DNA from 3 places in the Ruminococcus sp. RTP21484sp1_RTP21277st1_D2_RTP21277_210401 genome. Region 1 is predicted to be linked to each of the others. Evidence: riboswitches for the same ligand, from Rfam matches in the RefSeq annotation. Region 1 holds a riboswitch; each other region holds the start of a gene.
The links. A riboswitch is a leader RNA that binds a small molecule or an ion and turns the genes downstream of it on or off. The one in region 1 is predicted to bind tetrahydrofolate.
Positions count from the first base shown of each region.

Region 2: another riboswitch for tetrahydrofolate. It lies ahead of folE (GTP cyclohydrolase I FolE); the one in region 1 lies ahead of AB5706_RS00185 (folate family ECF transporter S component).
Region 3: another riboswitch for tetrahydrofolate. It lies ahead of AB5706_RS22075 (folate family ECF transporter S component); the one in region 1 lies ahead of AB5706_RS00185 (folate family ECF transporter S component).

Region 1 is NZ_JBCOMJ010000001.1:37,482-43,852, forward strand. Features, by position in the region: gene AB5706_RS00180 (GNAT family N-acetyltransferase) at 1-611, shown strand, start outside; gene AB5706_RS00185 (folate family ECF transporter S component) at 822-1,382, opposite strand; THF riboswitch at 1,469-1,570, opposite strand; gene AB5706_RS00190 (hypothetical protein) at 2,034-3,254, shown strand; gene AB5706_RS00195 (amidohydrolase family protein) at 3,235-4,110, opposite strand; gene AB5706_RS00200 (DUF6783 domain-containing protein) at 4,129-4,347, opposite strand; gene AB5706_RS23020 (alanyl-tRNA editing protein) at 4,425-5,579, opposite strand; gene AB5706_RS00215 (RNA polymerase sigma factor) at 6,003-6,371, shown strand, end outside.
Region 2 is NZ_JBCOMJ010000016.1:1,663-8,033, forward strand. Features, by position in the region: gene AB5706_RS11630 (NUDIX domain-containing protein) at 1-369, opposite strand, end outside; gene AB5706_RS11635 (aminopeptidase P family protein) at 466-2,253, opposite strand; THF riboswitch at 2,387-2,483, shown strand; gene folE (GTP cyclohydrolase I FolE) at 2,735-3,292, shown strand; gene AB5706_RS11645 (HD domain-containing protein) at 3,289-3,786, shown strand; gene folP (dihydropteroate synthase) at 3,826-4,635, shown strand; gene folK (2-amino-4-hydroxy-6-hydroxymethyldihydropteridine diphosphokinase) at 4,750-5,583, shown strand; gene AB5706_RS11660 (hypothetical protein) at 5,796-6,320, opposite strand.
Region 3 is NZ_JBCOMJ010000050.1:8,808-15,178, forward strand. Features, by position in the region: gene AB5706_RS22060 (alpha-L-fucosidase) at 1-21, opposite strand, end outside; gene AB5706_RS22065 (MFS transporter) at 82-1,452, opposite strand; gene galE (UDP-glucose 4-epimerase GalE) at 1,696-2,712, opposite strand; THF riboswitch at 2,907-3,004, shown strand; gene AB5706_RS22075 (folate family ECF transporter S component) at 3,076-3,642, shown strand; gene AB5706_RS22080 (helix-turn-helix transcriptional regulator) at 3,795-3,950, opposite strand; gene AB5706_RS22085 (DUF4179 domain-containing protein) at 4,106-5,491, opposite strand; gene AB5706_RS22090 (RNA polymerase sigma factor) at 5,488-6,045, opposite strand.

The sequences.
Region 1 (6,371 bases):
CCCTTTCCTGGAGGGAAAAGGTTTCTTTCTGCGAAGCAGAGTATGCCCGACTGGGCAGCCCTGCAATTTTTAAGATCAGTCCTCTGGTTTCTCCGAATTTTGATTATCTTCTGGAAAACCGCAACTACGAAATCCAGCATACAACAAATGTTATGGCAGCCTCACTGGATGGAGCAGATCTTTCTGCGCCTTGCGATCAGGTAACTCTTACTGACGATATTCCAGATATTTGGATTGAAAGTCTTTTTGATCTGAAAGGCACCATTAATCCTGTTCACCGTGCTGTAGTTCCATCCATGTATCATGCCATCGTAAAAGACACCGTATGCGCCTCCATCTGGAGTAACGGAAAAATTATTGCAACCGGGCTTGGCATTCTGGATCGAAATTATATTGGATTGTACGCTATCCATGTTCGCGAAGATTTCAGACACAAGGGTTATGCTCGTCAGATTTGTACTGCACTTCTAAAAGAAGGAAAAAAGAAAGGCGCAACTAAGGCCTATCTTCAGGTAGTAGAGGGAAACACTCCAGCACGTAATCTTTATGAATCACTTGGACTTCATTATCTCTACACCTATTGGTTCCGGGTTCAGACACATACAAACTGAAAACTTTTCAGAGCATGTTTAAAAAAGGCTGCGATCAGTGTTTATCCTGATCACAGCCTTTTATTTGGGAATCGTATTTTTTGACTTATTCAACAAGTTGATTTCTCAAACAATCAACTTTCCAGTAAGTGCATTGCTTCATAATCCATCTTATGCCATATTATTTAATTTGGGGTTTTGTATATAATTCAGATCCTGGACTGCTGCCATTTATACGGTCTTCTTCTCCAGCTTAGCAGGTCTTATGTTTCCTACAACCATGCCTGTAAGCGGGCTGTAATAAAGAAGACTGGTAAGTACGGAGTAGATTGGAGTCATGATTGCAAACTGTACAAGACGTCCTGGCATAATTGCATAGAAGTTTGCTCCGATCATTACCAGTCCTGCAGTGGTCAGTCCAAGTGTTCCCACTACGCCAGAGACTGCAATTGCGACACACATAACAACAGTCTTTACTTTTCTGTTCTTTTCAGCCATTAGTTTTCCAGCCAGTCCGGGGATCACACCCCAGGCAACTGCTGATAAAGTAATCAGTGGATTAACTCCATAGCCTTTCATAAAACATCCAATAATATCGGCAACAGCACCTTCTACACCACCAGCTACAGGTCCCATCCAAAGACCTGCCAATACAGTGGCGACAGTCCCCAATGTAATTCGATATACACCAAGATCAATTACCAGAACGCGTGACAGCACAAGCTGGATTGCTACCAGCAGTGCAAGGAATACAAGAGTCTTAACACTCCATGTCTGTTTGTTTTTACGCATAAAAAAAACACCTCCATAATGATTAAAATAACAGAGTAGTTACCATAAATAATAATCCCTCCACATTATGAGATGTTCTCACATGTAGCAACGGGTGCGGAAAATATATCGTAAACAGTCCTGCTGCTTTTCGTTTCACGGCGACTCCCCAGCCAATGAACACTTGACGCATAAATTCCTACTTCGCTATTATTTATTTAAAATGATTATAGCACAAAATATAGAAATTTCAATATGTATTTGTTATAATATTCACATAAATAAATTAGTCGTTACTGTTTACTGGTAATGTTCCGCGAGTGTTTTTTGTGAACAAAGTTCACAGAAAACCCGAGAATCTTAGCGCGAAATCATGCGAATGCATGATTTCTGTGCATCGCGAAGCGCGTTACTGTTCACTGACAAATGTTTGTGCATACTCTCCTCTTTTTCGCATATTCTAAGAATATCTTCCCTTATATAGGAAAAATATTTGACAAAAAGGAGTGTTTCTATGAATATAAAATCCACAAACAAATCATCCTGCCAAAAACAGTCGCCACTACAGAATCCTTACAATGTTTTTTATAATAATTACATGAATACAAATGCTACTACAGAATGTACAGGACTTGGCTATCGTATGCCAGATAACTCGGAGGAATGGAATGCATGCCGAGAGGTTTTCGATTTTCTTCCTGTACCATTTCCGGATTCGGAGGATACAAAGCAACAATGAAAAATTTCACAAAACTATTACTTGGCTCTTTGGTACTGTTCTCTCTGTCAGGATGTACTGCCGGTGATATAATCACCAGCTATACTTCTACTTCTGATCAGAGTGAAACCACCTTACAGAACACTTCAGAAACGCCCAAACAGCGTGTTTATATGGATGAAATCAAAGGAACCCTTAAGGATTTCACCGGTGCCACCCTGACTATGGAAAGTCAGGAACAAACTTACGTTTTTGATCTTTCTGAAGCAACTTTGGAATGCGAAGATGGCATGATCACTGGAGATGAAATCAGTGTCATTTATGAGGGTCAGCTCTCTAACAAAGATACCAGCACTGTAAAAGCATTGAAAGTAGTAGACGACTTTCACAAAAAGCATCAGCTGGAAGTACGAAAGGCCTATGGGGAAGTACAGAGTCTGACTCCAAATACCATTACCATAAAAAATAAAAAAGGCAAAACAGCCACCTATCCAATCACTGGAACTGAACAATATTATCAGAATGGCATCCGCACCGGTGTATGGGTATACATTCATTTTAAAGGCAAGTTTGCTTCCAGTCAGGATACCCAAAGTTCTTCTCTTAATGCCAGTCATCTGAAAGTACTAAGCATTTCAGATATTGATCCGCTTACACTTCCAGATCCAACACCAACACCAGATCCTGCACAAGTTTCTGCCGATGACTCAGCAAAAGAACAGCAGATTCATGCAGAAATTCAGAATATTTCCCTGAATACGCTCACAGTTCTTCCCTCTGGCTCTGACAGCACAATAAATGTGGACTTGTCTCAGATTCCTTCTTACTTTAAAGGTGGAACAGCACCAGGCTCCTATGTAACCATAACTTGCACTGGACAATTTCAGGGAAATTCACTGGATGGTGTTACTGTTACAGCAGTCACCGGTGATGATCCGGATTCTCTTGGAAGCCGGGAAATTACCAGCTCAGTCAGCGGTACAATTATAGGCCATACAGCAAATACCGTCACACTTCAAACTGGCGATGGCGCAACCATAACCTGCTTTACAGAAGGGGCAAAGGATACCTCCACCAGTAATATGGAATCCGGCGCAGGTATCTGCATTACCTTTGATCCTACAAAATCCAAAAATTCCAACATTTATACATCTATCAAGATTCAGGACGCCTGAAGGTGTCCTGAATCCTTTTCTCTCCATCTGCCAGCCAGGCTCTCACATCCCCGGATTCTCCCAGAATGTCCATAAATGCCTGGTATTCATCCATTAAGCCCTTCCCATGTAAGACCATATAAGCTCCTGCATCACTTCCAAGAGCCACCTTTGCTCGGTACTTGTATGCCAGACGAAGGTTCTTTGCGGCCAGTTCTATAATAGGATCAAGCACTGATTCCTTATATCTTCCACATCCACGAAGATTTCGAATTGTCACAAGAGTAGGAACCCATACACTATCACTGTCAGCTAATTCTCTGATTGTTTCCGGATCAATATAATTTCCATGTTCTACTGAATCCACACCAGCTTCCACAGCTGCCTGTACACCATAAATTCCATTGGTATGGCTCATCACCGCCATCCCTTCTTCATGGGCAATATGTACCATCTCGCAGACTTCCTTCCTGTCTAAAGGCGTTCCGGTAATCTGTCCATGGTTATTAAAATCCAGAAGTCCTGTGGTCATAATTTTAATAAAATCTGCCCCTTTGTTTTTCGCTTCTTTCAAAAGGACATGGTATTCTTTCATAGTGTCAAAACCTTTTCCCACGATAGAGCCATAGTGTCCATTTTTATGGATGGCAAAAATAGGAGTACGATAATCAATTCCATATTCTGGTGCCAGTTTCCTGGCTCTTTCCGATACTCCTAATGCATCTCCACCATCTCTTACAAAGACAATCCCCAGCTCTTCATAAGCTTTCAAATGTTTCCGTATCACTTCATCGTTTACATGATCCTTATGAATAGAAATTGCATCTTTATAATTCAGTCCATCCATGATCAGGTGCGCATGACACTCTCCAAACATTTCTTCCTATAACACTGATTATCTTGAAAAATAATTCAGCTTTTCCTTTCTTCCGCAGAGCGTGTTTGAAAAAAGGACTTCTGCAAGATGTGCGTCACAATTTGTGGGAGATTTTGTCCGGAGGAGGGCATCGTAGCGGGCTATGACAACCGAATTCGGGCAAAATATACCGCAAAGTGGGGCGTACAGATTGTGGGAATGCTTTTTCAAACACGCTCTAATACGGATTTTTTTCAATCCTCTTTTATTATTTATTGCAACTATTCAGCGGGTGCTATTCCGCAAGGTGCTTTTGCGAAGGAACTGAACAACTGCTATTTATTTTCGAAAAAGGCTCGAATTTCTTTCTCGGAAGCCTGCACAGACCCCTGTACAAAGAAAGGCTTACCGCCTCCCCTGCCATTCAATACTGCATTCATCTCTTTTGTAAACTGACGTAAGTCTCCGTCTTTTTCTCCCATAGCATACTTATAGCTTCCATCTGCATTCCTGGAGAATACTGCACAACGCCCCTTACAGACCTGTAAAATTGCATCTGTAAGCTTCTGAACGCTTCCTGCTTCCATTCCTTCCTGGAATAAAAGCACATTCTCTTTTTCTTTCCATTTAGCAGCTTCGCCAACGATAAATTCTTCTTCTAACGCATGTACTCTTCCCTTCAGAGCAAAATTTTCATCCTGAAGCCTTGCTACCGCTGACGCTGTTTTGTCCATTTTCGCAGACAGCTTCACGGAAATCTGACGATTCTGTTCATTTACCATATTCAGATAATCAAGCACTCGCTTACCTGACAGCATTTCCATACGAACCCCCTCACGGAATTTCACCACAGAAAGCAACTTCACCATTCCAATTTCTCCAGTACGCGTCACATGAGTTCCGCAGCATGCGCAGGTATCTGCTCCTGGAAAGCGCACAATACGAACCCATCCGGAAAGCTCTTTCTTGCTTCTGTAATCCAGATTTTTAAGTTCCTCCTCTGTAGGATAAAAAATCTCAACTTCCTGGTTTTCCCAGATAATCTGATTCACTTTCGCTTCGATTTCGGCCATTTGTTCTTCATCCAGCATTCCGTTGAAATCGATGGTGATCACATCGCTTCCCATGTGGAATCCCACATTGTCATATCCAAATGCTTCGTGTACCAGCCCACTTACAATATGCTCTCCGGAATGCTGCTGCATAAGATCAAATCTTCTGCCCCAGTTAATTTTTCCTATTACATCCATACCGACTTCCAAAGGCCCATCTGTATAATGAATTAACTCTCCATCCTTCTCATGAACTTCCTTAACATTTATTCCGCCTAATATACCGGTATCACTGGGCTGTCCGCCTCCTTCTGGATAAAAAGCTGTCTGGTTTAAAATTATTTCATAGCCTTTCTTGCTCTCACGACACTCCAACACCTTGGCGGTAAATTCTTTTTTATATACATCTTCATAATATAACTTTTTTGTCTCGTACATAAATGCTCCTTCTTTCATAAATTAAACAGCAGGATTTATTTCTATCTTTTATTCACGAAACTGATTATAGTCTATTTATGCTCTTCCCGCAATTTTTATTTTTTCTTTGTATTTAGTCATTTCAGGACGTGTTCAAAATATGCCGCAATCTCCCACAAAGTGTGACGCACACCTTGCATAAAGCCTTTTCAAACACGCTCTAACCCATCCGATATCTATGAATTCTCTCATGCAAGCATGGCTCATTCATGGTTTCCATCCGGGACTTTCATAGTAAAAACACCTTGCAAAATAGTACCAGCTGAATAATTACAAAATTTTTATTTATTTTTGAAGAACTTTATCAGGCAGTCGCGTTATAATTAGAGAACGGACAGGAAGGAGGCTGATAACATTTCACAGGAAGAATATCTGGAATATCTGATTGACCAATACCAGAATCTGATATATTCCATATGTCTGAAATCAGTAGGTAATCCTTTCGATGCAGAAGACCTCACTCAGGAGGTATTCCTGTCTGCCTACAAAAGTCTCGCCCACTTCGATGGGCTTTATGAAAAAGCCTGGCTTAGCAAAATTGCAGTACGCAAATGCCTTGATTTCCTAAAAGCTGCCGGACGCCGTTCAATTCCAACGGAAGATATTTATTTCTCACAGCTTCCTGATCTGGAGAATCATTCTTCCCCAGAGGAACAGTATCTGCAGTCTGATTCGGAACAGCAGGTATTTCGGATATGCAGCAGCCTGAAAAGTCCTTACAAGGAAATTGCCATTGCTCATTTCTGTAAACAA
Region 2 (6,371 bases), on a different contig from region 1:
CAGAAAAACTTTATCACCTTCCCATGTAGGAAGCTCTGGCACTATTTTCTTATCAACCCAGCATAGTTCGCCTTCATTGCATTCAATCAGTTCCCCGGTATATCCATCGGCTGTAAATACACACATAAGCTCAGATTCACATTCGCTGTTTATAAAGGTTACCAGGCCACGAAATTTGTAGGAAATAAGTGTGAGTCCTGTTTCTTCTTTTACTTCACGCAGAAGACATTCTTCAGGGGATTCCTGATCTTCTGTATGTCCACCTACACCAATCCATTTGCCTTTATTTATGTCATTTTGCTTTTTTACTCTGTGAAGCATCAGATATTTGTCATCGTTTTCGATATAGCATAAAGTAGTTATTGTCATTTATTCTCCTTCCCGCAGGCGCTGCTTTTTTCTGTGAAATATAAAACAGGGGCGATGCATATCAGTTTTATACATGCCCCTGTTTACTGTTTTAAATCAGATTTCGCGTGTAGCTTCTTTCAGCCATTCTTTTTCCTCTTCTTCCAGATATGGAGAAATCTTTTTATATACCTGTGCATGATAATTATTAAGAAGTGCCCGTTCCTGCACAGTCATCAGCTCGGGAACAACAGCATCCAGATCAAACGGTACCATAGTCAGATGTTCAAAGCACATAAACTGGCCAAATGAGGTTTTCTCTGCTTTTTTGCATACAAGCAGGTTTTCGTGGCGGATTCCATATTGGTTTTCCACATAGTATCCAGGCTCATCTGATGTGATCATACCCTCTTCCAGTACTGCATTATCTCCCTGAATAATTCTCCAGCGGAAGCTGTTTGGTCCTTCATGAACATTCAGAAGATAACCAACTCCATGTCCTGTTCCATGATTAAAATCCTGTCCCATTTCCCATAACGGACCACGCGCCAGATAATCCAGATTTACACCAGTACAGCCATAACGGAATTTGGCATTTCCAAGGTTCAGCATGCCACGTAAAACAGCGGTAAAATATTTCTTCTGCTCGTCATTCACAGAGCCCATAACAATTGTGCGGGTGGTATCTGTAGTACCTTCGTAATAGTGTCCGCCTGTGTCTGCCAGAAGGAAATTGCCAGGCTCAATGGCAATATCTGTCTCTGGTGTTGCAGAATAATGGTTGATTGCAGCATGAATGCCATAAGAAATAATGGGGTCAAAGCTGTTGTCGATAAAGTTCTCCTGCTGGGCACGGAAGCTGTACAGCTTCTCTCCTGCGCTTAACTCTGTCATTGTAATTCTGCCAACATTTTTCTTTAGCCAGCAGATGAATTTGGTAAGCGCAACTCCGTCTTTGATATGAGCGATACGTTCATTTTCTACTTCTACTGGATTTTTAATTGATTTTGGAAGAAAAGTCAGGTTGGCTTCATCCAGAATCGTTACTTCCTTCGGAATACTGTTTACCAGACGACAGTTGGCTTTCTTTTTACAAAGAAGAACTGTCATGTCTTTCTCAAATGTTTTTACATATTCATAAATGCTGTCATAGGGCAGAATGGTTACGCCATCCTTAGATAATGCGTCCAGAATTGAAGCCGAAAATGCTTTTTCATTTGCAAACAGCCTGATTTCTGTTTTTGTCATTATCAGATAAGAGAGAACAACCGGACAGCAATGTACATCGCCGCCACGAATATTCAGCAGCCATGCAATGTCATCCAGAGAAGTCAGTACAAATCCATCTGCACCTTTCTCTTCCATTGATTTACGGATTCTTGCACATTTGTCAGCACGGGATTCGCCTGCCCATTTTACATCCAGTTCCATAACCGGTTTACAGGAAAGTGCCGGACGATCTTCCCAGATTTCTCCTACCAGATCAGAATCCGTCTGAAGAGTGGCTCCTTTTTTTGCAAGAAGTTCGGTCAGTTCATCTGCTTCTTCGGCGCTGACGGTTCTTCCGTCAAAACCAAGGCACATTCCCTCGCCTAATTTTTCTTCCAGAAACTGGTGCACAGTGGGAACATCTGGTTCTCCCATTTTAAAAAGCTCTACACCCGTTCCCTCCAGCTGTGCGGCCGCCTGGATGAAATATCTTCCATCTGTCCACAATCCAGCCATATCCTGCATGATGACTGCTCTGCCGGCAGATCCGGTAAAACCTGTAATATATTTTCTGCACTTAAAGTATTCTCCTACATATTCAGATGCATGAAAATCATCTGTGGGAACAAGATAGGCATCTATTTTCTTCTCTGCCATTACTTCCCGAAGTGCGGTGATTCGTTCTTTAACTGTCATAAAACTGACTCCTTCCAGTGAATTTTGTCTATTCCTATTATAATATCCACGTTACCCTTTCGCAACCTGTTTAAGAAAAAACACTTTTCTATTCCCAAAAGACGTGATATACTAACTTTCGAAATGAATGATATGCAAAATAGGATTTTATGCGTCAAGTGTTCGGTGAATGGGGAGTTGTCACTGAAACGAAAAGCACGTCTTACGGTATATTATCCGCACCCGTTGCAAGCACTATAAGAGGGATATCTCATATTGTGTCAGAGCCTGCCTGAAAGGGATTTTCTACAAGACGCACGTTGCGATTTGTGGAAACGTTTTTTAACAGGCTCAAGGGAATGTTTTCGACATACATTCTATCACAATTGGAGATATCCTTTTTTGCGTATTAAGCAGGCAGATATTCGAATTCGAAAATCCTTCCCCGGTTTTATCAAAAAAGGATAGTCTCCGCAATCAAATACAAAGGAGGTTATTTTTAATGGTTGACAAACAAAAAGTAGAACAGGCCATCCGCCTGCTTCTGGAAGGAATCGGTGAGGATATTACCCGGGAGGGACTGATTGATACTCCCGACAGAATTGCACGTATGTGCGAGGAAATTTACGGTGGTCTCGATCAGGAAGCAGATCCCCATTTACTGAAGCAGTTTCCAGTAGAAAATAATGAGATCGTATTGGAAAAAGATATTACTTTTTACTCTATGTGCGAGCATCATCTGATGCCTTTTTATGGTAAGGCGCACCTGGCTTATATTCCCGATGGAAAAGTCACAGGATTAAGCAAGCTGGCACGTACGGTAGAGGTTTATGCCAGAAGACCGCAGATCCAGGAACGCCTCACAGTACAGATTGCGGACGCTCTGGAGCGTGCCCTCTCTCCGAAGGGAATTATGGTTATGCTGGAAGCAGAACACACCTGCATGACCATGCGAGGCGTTAAAAAGCCAGGAAGCAAAACAATTACGACTGTAACCCGCGGAGCCTTCAAAGAAGATAAGGAGCTGCAGAAAATGTTCCTTTCCATGGTCGGAAAATGAGCAGTTCTTTTTCTGAAACAAACCGTATTTCTTTAATCTGGCGGCATCCCCTTTATCAAAAGCACTGTAAGAAAATACAGGAGCTTGAAAAAGATCGTATTTTCTGCAGACATACGCCGGAACACTTTCTGGATGTTGCCAGGCTGATGTATATTTATTCTCTGGAAAACAAGCTTAATCTGTCCAGGGAAATCATTTATGCCACTGCTCTTCTTCATGACATTGGCCGTGCGCAGCAATATCTGTCGGGTATTTCTCATGACATTGCAGGAGCTGAAATAGCCGGAAAGATTCTGGCAGATCTGCATTTTACAGAGCAGGAAAAAGAGGAAATATTATCTGCGATCAGTCAGCACAGGACGGATGGATCTGATAATGTGTTGGCTATGCTGCTATATAAGGCTGATAAAAAGTCCAGAAATTGTTTTTCATGTTCAGCAGCTTCAGAATGTTACTGGCCTTCTGAGAAAAAAAATCTGACAATTGAATATTAAGCCTTCTAAAAAATCTAACAGAAAGGATGGTTTCTATTTATGAAAATTGGAAATCGTTTTTTTGATACACAAAATCACACTTATATAATGGGAATTTTAAATATTACTCCTGATTCTTTTTCCGATGGCGGGAAATGGAATCATTTAGATGAAGCTTTGCGGCATACAGAAGCCATGATCGCGGATGGTGCGGATATTATCGATATTGGCGGGGAATCTACGCGTCCCGGACACACGCCGGTCAGTGCAGAGGAAGAAGCTCAGAGAGTTTTGCCCGTTATCGAAGCGGTCAGAAAACGTTTTGACATTCCCATTTCTGTAGATACCTTCAAAAGCAGCGTGGCAGAAAGTGCGATTCAGGCCGGTGCAGATCTGGTCAACGATATCTGGGGATTAAAATATGATTCTGAAATGGGAGCTGTAATTGCCAAATATGATGTTGCATGCTGTCTCATGCACAATAAGTCCAATACAGAATATAACAATTTTCTCATTGATATGCTTTCTGAGACACAGGAATGTGTCAATCTTGCAAGAAAAGCAGGAATCAAAGATGAGAAAATCATTCTCGATCCAGGGGTTGGATTTGGAAAAACATTTGAGATGAATCTGGAAACTATGAATCATCTGGAGCTTTTTAAGAATCTGGGCTTTCCGGTTCTTCTTGGCACCTCACGCAAGTCGATGATCGGACTGGCACTTGATCTGCCTGTAGACCAGCGTGTAGAGGGAACACTGGCTACCAGTGTAATTGGTGTGATGAAGGGCTGTTCTTTTGTGCGTGTTCATGATGTCAAGGAAAACAGACGCGTAATCCAGATGACAGAAGCAATTTTGGGTTGTAATTGAGAGTAAAGAGGACATTCGCAATCCGCTTCGCTACTTGCTCATGAACGCAGTCGCGAAGCGACTGCGTTCAAATTCCTCAAAATTGTAAATAGCCAACAGAAAGGAACAACTGTTATGGATAAAACCAGATTTGATAAAATAGAAATTAAAGAACTGGAAATTTTTGCCAACCATGGTGTCTATCCGGAAGAAAATGTACTTGGACAAAAATTTGTTATTTCTGCCACCCTCTTTACCCACACACGTCAGGCCGGGTTAACGGATGATCTGTCTGCTTCTATCAATTACGGAGAAGTCAGCCACATGATTACAGATTTCACCAGAAAACATACTTTTAAGCTTCTGGAAGCACTTGCAGAAAATCTTGCAGAGATGCTGCTCGACTCTCTTTCCGATCTGGAACAGATCACACTGAAAATTGAAAAGCCCTGGGCTCCTGTTGGTCTTCCACTGAAAACCGTATCTGTGGAAATCACAAGAAAATGGCATACTGCATACATTGCTTTTGGCTCTAATATGGGAGATAAAAAGCTGTTCATCGACAATGGGATACGTGGTTTGAAAAAAACAAAAGGATGCCGGATAGAGGCCGTTTCTGATTATCTTGTAACAGAACCTTATGGTGTTACCGATCAGGATGAATTTCTGAATGGAGTTTTGAAAATGCGTACCCTTCTTTCACCGGAAGAATTGCTGGAACGTCTTCATCAGCTGGAACAGGAGGCAAACCGGGAACGTATTATTCACTGGGGTCCTCGTACTCTGGATCTGGATATTCTCTTTTATGATCAGGAAATCATTGATACTGCAGATCTTCACATCCCCCATCCGGATATGCAGAATCGTGACTTTGTGCTGGCTCCTATGAACCAGATTGCCCCTTACCTCAGGCATCCTGTACTAAATCAGACAATTTCACAGCTTTTAAATATTCTTCTTTGCCGCTAAACGAACATGTCGCCTACCGGCGACATCACATATGAAAGTCAGCTGTTCCGCGCCTATGACGCTCCCACAGCTGCCGACCGCATTCGTAATCCGTGCTATCACGCCACCGTACGGTTCCGTATACAGCGGTTCAACCAACTTAACAAGTGACAATCTAACATTGGGGCTGCCGGAAAACAGGCAGCCCCTTGTGTAATAATTCGCATCTGCTGTCAAGAAGTGAGACGCTGTCCGCAATATTCACAGTTGCACAGGCGGCCTTTTATTATCTGATTCTTTGCACCGCAGCTGGGACAGGTAACTGTAATATAAATCTTCTCATTCACACGTCTGTTTGGTGCAGTAATCAATATATAATTTTCTTCTCTGTCTATCTGAATATTTCGAATATACCCTTTGGCAATCATTTTTTCCAATTTCCTTACAGCATCTTTTCCCATCTCAGTCTCAAACTTCTCAAATGAGAGCGTGCTCTGGGCATAAGATTCAAACCAACAGGCTATTTCTCTGGCTTTTTTCTTCTTCAATGCTTTCTGGATTTCCCGGAAGGTGGGATACAAAAATAACAATCCCAGTATAATCTCCGTTGCTGCCATTCCCCAGCGTCCTTCACCAATATATTTCTCTGCTGCGCCAATAGCTCCCAGAGTAAAAAGTATACAGAAGCCACAAAGAACCCATTTCAGTTTTCCTAACACTCCTGTTTTTTTATTCTTTTCTGTTAAAAAATCATTCATGTCTGTTTCCTCTTTCCCCAATTAATCAATCTCCGTTATATACGAAAGCCT
Region 3 (6,371 bases), on a different contig from region 1:
TTTTAAGCCGCTATAGTTCATAATCATCCTCTAGACATTTTTATTGTTACATCCCATTGCTATATTTCGTTATTTTAATGCTTATTTTGTTTTCAGCATTTTACTGTTCTTTAATTCTTCATTTGCCTTTTCTACATTCATCTGTGACATAATAAAAGTAATGATTACACAAATCACAACTGGAATCCACAGATACATAGTATGAAGCATGCTAAGGCAGGAATCCGGCTGTACAGCAAGTGAACTGTTAAAGTGGCTGAATTCCAGAAGCCAGCCTGTAATCGCAGTTCCAAGTCCTCCTCCAAGTTTCACACCAAGGGAAGTACAGGAATACATGGTTCCGTCTACACGTTTATGCTTTGTCAGATAAGTATACTCTGAACAGTTAGCAATCACCGCATTCATATCACCCTGCCATGGTCCCATACCAAATGCAGCAACGGCTGTAAAGGCAATCATAAGCGGTACGCTTCCCATATAAGCAGCAACTACTACAAGGGCACGTCCAATGGTTCCAATGGTATATCCAACCAGATTCAGCTTATATAACCCTTTCCATTTTGCTACTAAAGATGGTGTAATAACCAGTGCAATGATTAACGGGATATTGATTGCCCAGGAAAATACCGGGAACAGATCCTCGTTTTTCAATACATACATCATGTAATAAATACCCATACTGAGCATTGCGGAATAAATCTGCTGCAGAATGTAGGTTACGCAGATCATAATATAAAATCTGTTGGAAAATAACAGTTTTGCAGCTTCAATAAGGCTATATTTTTCATCTACTGCGCTTGATGCATCTTCGTTTAAGACTTCTTCTGGAAGCTCTTTTACAGATAATGCAGAAACTGTATTTATAATAAGTCCAATGATGGCATAAATGATTGCTACAATTCTCCATCCAGCAGCTCCCCCTCCCATAATCTCAACAAACTTGATAGTAACAGACTGGATCAAAAGACTGGTAGAAAATGCAAAGATAAAACGGTAAGATCCCATTTCTACACGTTCTTTGCTGTTTTTGGTAATCAGAGCTGTAAGAGCTGAATATGCAATGTTATTTGCTGTATAGAACACTGCATTTAACAGGGAATATGCAATAAAGAACCATGCATACTGCGCTGTCTGTCCAAGACTTTCCGGAATTGCAAATACACCGATCAAAGTAACTGCACAGCCGATATAACCATACAGCATCCAGGGTTTTGCTTTTCCCATTTTTGTTTTTGTCTTATCAATCATAGAGCCGAAGAAAATATCGGTCACTCCATCAAACAGTTTTGATACTGCAATCAATGTTCCTACAATACCCGGGTTCAATCCAACAGTATTGGTCAGATAGAGCATTACGAAGGTGGAAAGGAATGCATATACCACATTTCCAGCCACATCTCCGGAACCGTATCCGACTTTGTTGTACCATTTCAAATATCTTTTTTCTTCCATGTTTTCCTTCTCTTTCTCCTGTTTTTTCAGGTTTATTTTCGTACTTCCTTAATCCGAATATAATTATATCTTTATCTTTCCCAAAATTACATAAACAACATTTAACAAAACATGCACAAAATTGTAGAATTTAAAAAAATAGAACATTTTAGGATAAAAATGCGTTCATTTATAACATAAGGTCAATTATTCAAAAAAATAAGAGGGCTGCATCTTACAGCTCTCTTATTTTAAATATACATCCTATTCTTCATATCCCTGCGGATTATTAGACTGCCATCTCCAGGAATCTTCACACATCTCACGGATACCGTTTTCTGCTTTCCAGCCAAGCTCTTTTTCTGCCTTAGATGCATCACAATAACAAGTTGCAATATCTCCGGCTCGGCGAGGTTTGATCACATATGGAATTTTCACACCAGTTGCAGCTTCAAAATTCTTTACAATATCAAGAACACTATAGCCCTTTCCGGTTCCCAGATTGTAAATCGCAAGCCCAGGATTTTCCCCGATTTTCTTAAGCGCTTTTACATGCCCCTTTGCCAGATCCACAACATGAATATAGTCTCTTACACCAGTTCCATCCGGAGTATCATAATCATTTCCAAATACACCAAGTTCCTTCAGCTTACCAACTGCTACCTGTGTAATATATGGCATAAGGTTATTGGGAATGCCATTTGGGTTCTCTCCAATTGTTCCACTCTTATGTGCGCCAATTGGATTAAAGTAACGAAGAAGCATAACATTCCATTCTGGATCTGCTTTCTGGATATCGGTAAGCACCTGTTCCAGCATGGATTTTGTCCAGCCATACGGATTCGTACACTGTCCCTTTGGGCATTCTTCTGTAATCGGAATCTGTGCCGGATCTCCATATACAGTTGCTGAGGAAGAGAAAATAATATTTTTCACATTATTTTTTCTCATTACATCAACCAGGGTTAAAGTGCCTGCTATGTTATTTTCATAATACTCCCAGGGCTTAACCACAGATTCTCCAACTGCCTTCAAACCTGCAAAATGGATGCAGGACTCAATAGTTTCCTTGTCAAAAATATCATTTAAAGCATCTCTGTCCAGAATATCTGCCTTATAAAACTTCACTGGTTTTCCTGTGATTTTTGATACTCTGTCCAGTGCTTTTTCACTTGCATTGCTTAAATTGTCCAGTACCACAACATCATATCCTGCATTCTGAAGCTCCACTACCGTGTGGCTTCCAATATAACCAGCACCACCTGTAACTAAAATTGCCATAATGATTCCTCCTGAACGGTTTTTTCTTTTATTATAGTCTGATTTTTGTAAAAACATATGGACAAAGTTTTAGAAAATATGGAGAAAATGCCACGATTTCTTGTCTGTTTTCTTAATTGCAAAAACTTATATTTTTATATATTTTTTTCTTGCTTTTTCCAATAATCTGTTATATACTGCCCCATGTAAAGTAATGCAGAGTAAATTCATGAGCGTAAAGTGCCTTCCGGATGGAGAGTTGCCGGAGGACGAAAAGAGAAATCTTGCGGTTCGTGGATTGCTTCTCGCTGCAACAGAAGATAAATATGAATCCATAAATTATCTCCTATTGTGAGCGAAAAAAGAAAAGGAGGTAATTTTTTTATGGAGAAAACAAAGAACATGTTTCTCACCTCAGCCAAAGAGCTGAAAACCACTTCTACCCTGGCAGTCTGTGCAATGCTTGCTGCCCTGGCACTGATTTTAAATTCAGTTGCTTCTATCAATATCGGTCCCTATGTAAAAATTGGATTTTCCGGTATCCCGAACCAGATTGCTGATTATCTGTTTGGACCCATTACCGGATGTCTGTTTGCCGGTGTGCTGGATATTGTGAAATTCTTTATCCGCCCGGATGGTCCATTTTTCTTTGGGTTCACCTTTAACGCAATGCTCGCGGCATTTATTTATGGATGTTTTTACTACAAACATAAGCTCACTTTCCGTCGCGTGCTGATTGCAAAACTGGTTGTCGTTCTGATTGTAAATGTTCTGTTAAATACCTTATGGCTGGACATGCTTTACGGAAAAGGATTCCTTGCAATCCTCCCAATGCGTACTGTAAAGAACCTGATCATGTGGCCAATTGATTCCTTTATCTTCTTTACCATCACAAGATTGATTGAGCAGACAGGAATTTTTAATCTTTTTAGAAAACCGGCTGCCAACTGATTACATATATTTGAAAATATAAAAACTTTGCGATATCAAATAAAAAACGCGAATATTCCAGTACTAAATAAGCCACTGATATTCGCGTTTCTTATTATCCTAACCACTTAAAAGAAGGATAGTATCTTACAACAGCTTTCCCCACAATCTGGTCAAATCGCACGAATTTGTTTTTCCATGAACGTGAATCTCTTTTCATTCTCCCAATTAGACACAGTCTGTCTGGTAACATGAAATATTTTTCCAAATTCCTCCTGAGTCAGCGCCTTTTCTTTTCGTATTTTTAATATCTGCGTTCCAATGTTCATATTTGCTCTGCTCCTGTTCTTCCAATCGGTTTTGCTTCTCACTTGGATTATATAAAAAATTCTGCCTAATGAAAAGCAATTTACCTTTTACAGTGGAAAAAACAGGTATGCAAAGCTTCTTTGACATGGTATTTTTTAAGAAGATTCACGTTTCTCTACTTAATCTGAATCCTTATTTTTTCACTGACAGGTGTCCAGTCAGATTCTGCAGTGATTTCACCTGTAGTTCCATCATATGCGCTTTCTTCGGTTCCATAATCTTCATCCGTTTTATCTGCTGCGTCGGTATTTTCTTTCTGGTCTGTATCGTCTTGAAGCCTTACTTCTGTGGGAGCTGCTGCCCCTCCGATAATTTGAGTTTCAATCGGCTCCTCTGCATCTGACGGATTTTCTCCCTCCAAAGTATCCTCTGGAACTTCTTCCATTTCTTCTGTAGTCTCACCAATTTCTACAAAATCGTCATCAACCCAGACAGTGTCTGCGGCAGCCATGTAAGGTTCTCTGGTATAAAGCTGTAATTCCAGATAATCGCTGTCAATATCCGGGAGCAAAAGAACCGGGCCGTCAGAATCCAGCTGATACATACCCCAGAAACTGGTTTTAAAACTCCATTGAGACTTACCATCTGCCGAATTACTGCGCAGTTCATACTGTACCTGATTTCCTTTACTGTCTGTCCCCATAAGCATCATCTCATTACCATTATACAGCTTTTCCTCAAGTTCTTCCGGAATTTCTGCCTTAATTATACTTTGCAGTTTATTCATGGAAAAGTCTGTTAATTTCACGGTTCCTTCTTCTGTTTTAATAGAAATATCTTCTAGCTTTTTATGAACTGTCTGTTTCATAAGCTCCGCATGAGGAATAGAAAAATCAAACTCAAATTCTGCAAAATAATCTTCGCCAAGATTTTCATTTTGATAAGCACCAAGTACCAAATGTACTTCCGGATTTTCTCCCAAATCCTCATCAAGGGAAAAGCGGGATTCCAGAACAGCATCATAGACATTTTCATCCAGTCCGGTATTTAGTAAATCCTCATCCGAATACGGCAGATAGTGTCCGCTTTCGTATTCTTCAATTTTCTGTCCATTTATTGTAGTTTTCTGATAATCAATGTCAAGCTGTGTATTGGCAAAGGTCCAGGCATCCTGGACATCATCCGTGCCCTTTTGCCCGGAAGATGTTTTTTCTGCATGCACCTTTGTTAACAGAACCCCATTATCCAGAACAACTTCTTTTAATGTTACAGTAATTCCCGTGTCTTCCTTAGAGGTATTCAACACTTCCGTATAAGATTCAATGCTTTTTGGGAAACCAAGGGTTTCTCCTATGGACAATGTAATATTTTTTATTGCAGCCTGGATATGTGGATTAGAAAAGATAACAGAACCCAAGGTGACGATCACACAGGCAGCTGCTACTATGCTCCACTTTTTTGGTCTCCGGTTTTCCTTTTTTTCACTCCATTCCCGCTCTGCTTCCTCTATATATTTCGGATCAATATTACCAAATTCTTTTGAAAAATCAAACTTTTTCATATGCGTCCTCCTTCTTTTTCCAACAGTTTCAACAGCTTTTTCCGGTTTCTGTATAAATTCATTTTCACGCTTCCCGCTGACATATGATGCTTTTGGGATATTGCAGAAACAGGATCTAAAAACCAGTATCTTCGTACAAAAATATTTCTGTCCTTTGGAGACATTTCTTCCAAAAAACGATTTATGGTTTCCATCAGTTCTTTTTCCGCCAGCTGTTCTTCCACGGTATAAGTTACATTTAGCTGATCCATTTCCTCTATAACATCTGCCATATGAACATCCGGGCGCTTGCCTGCAAACTTTTTTCTTAAACGGTCAATACTAAGATTTCTTGTAATCCGACCGCAAAAGTGTGCCAATACAGGAGGATGCGTAGGAGGAATCTGTGACCATACTGAAAACCAGGTATCATTCAGACATTCCTCGGCATCTTCTCTATTCGCCAATAAATTCCAGGCAATCTTGTAGCAATAGGGATGATACTTAGTACTCAATTCTATAATTCCATTCTCATCTCTTTTCAAAAACAGGTTTATAATTTCATCATCATTCATTTACAGGTTGTCCTCCGGGTTTCTTTAAGCTAAAAGTCACTGTCCATAATCTGACCAGCAACAGATAAGGCGCCTTTTTGAATAAAAAAATTTCCATTCATATTATATATCGTAAAAAATAGTGGATGGTAACAAAAAAATTTAATTTTTTTCAGTTGAGATCCAAACTACAGTTTTGGTTTTCAGAAGATTACCTTTTAGGGGTAAAAATAATGAAAAGCAGCCGATATTCTCATTTTATATATCATGAGATACCGGCTGCAACTGCTGTTATAAAATATTTTCTTGTTCTGTAGTTTTGTACTTCATACTACAGCATTCATTAT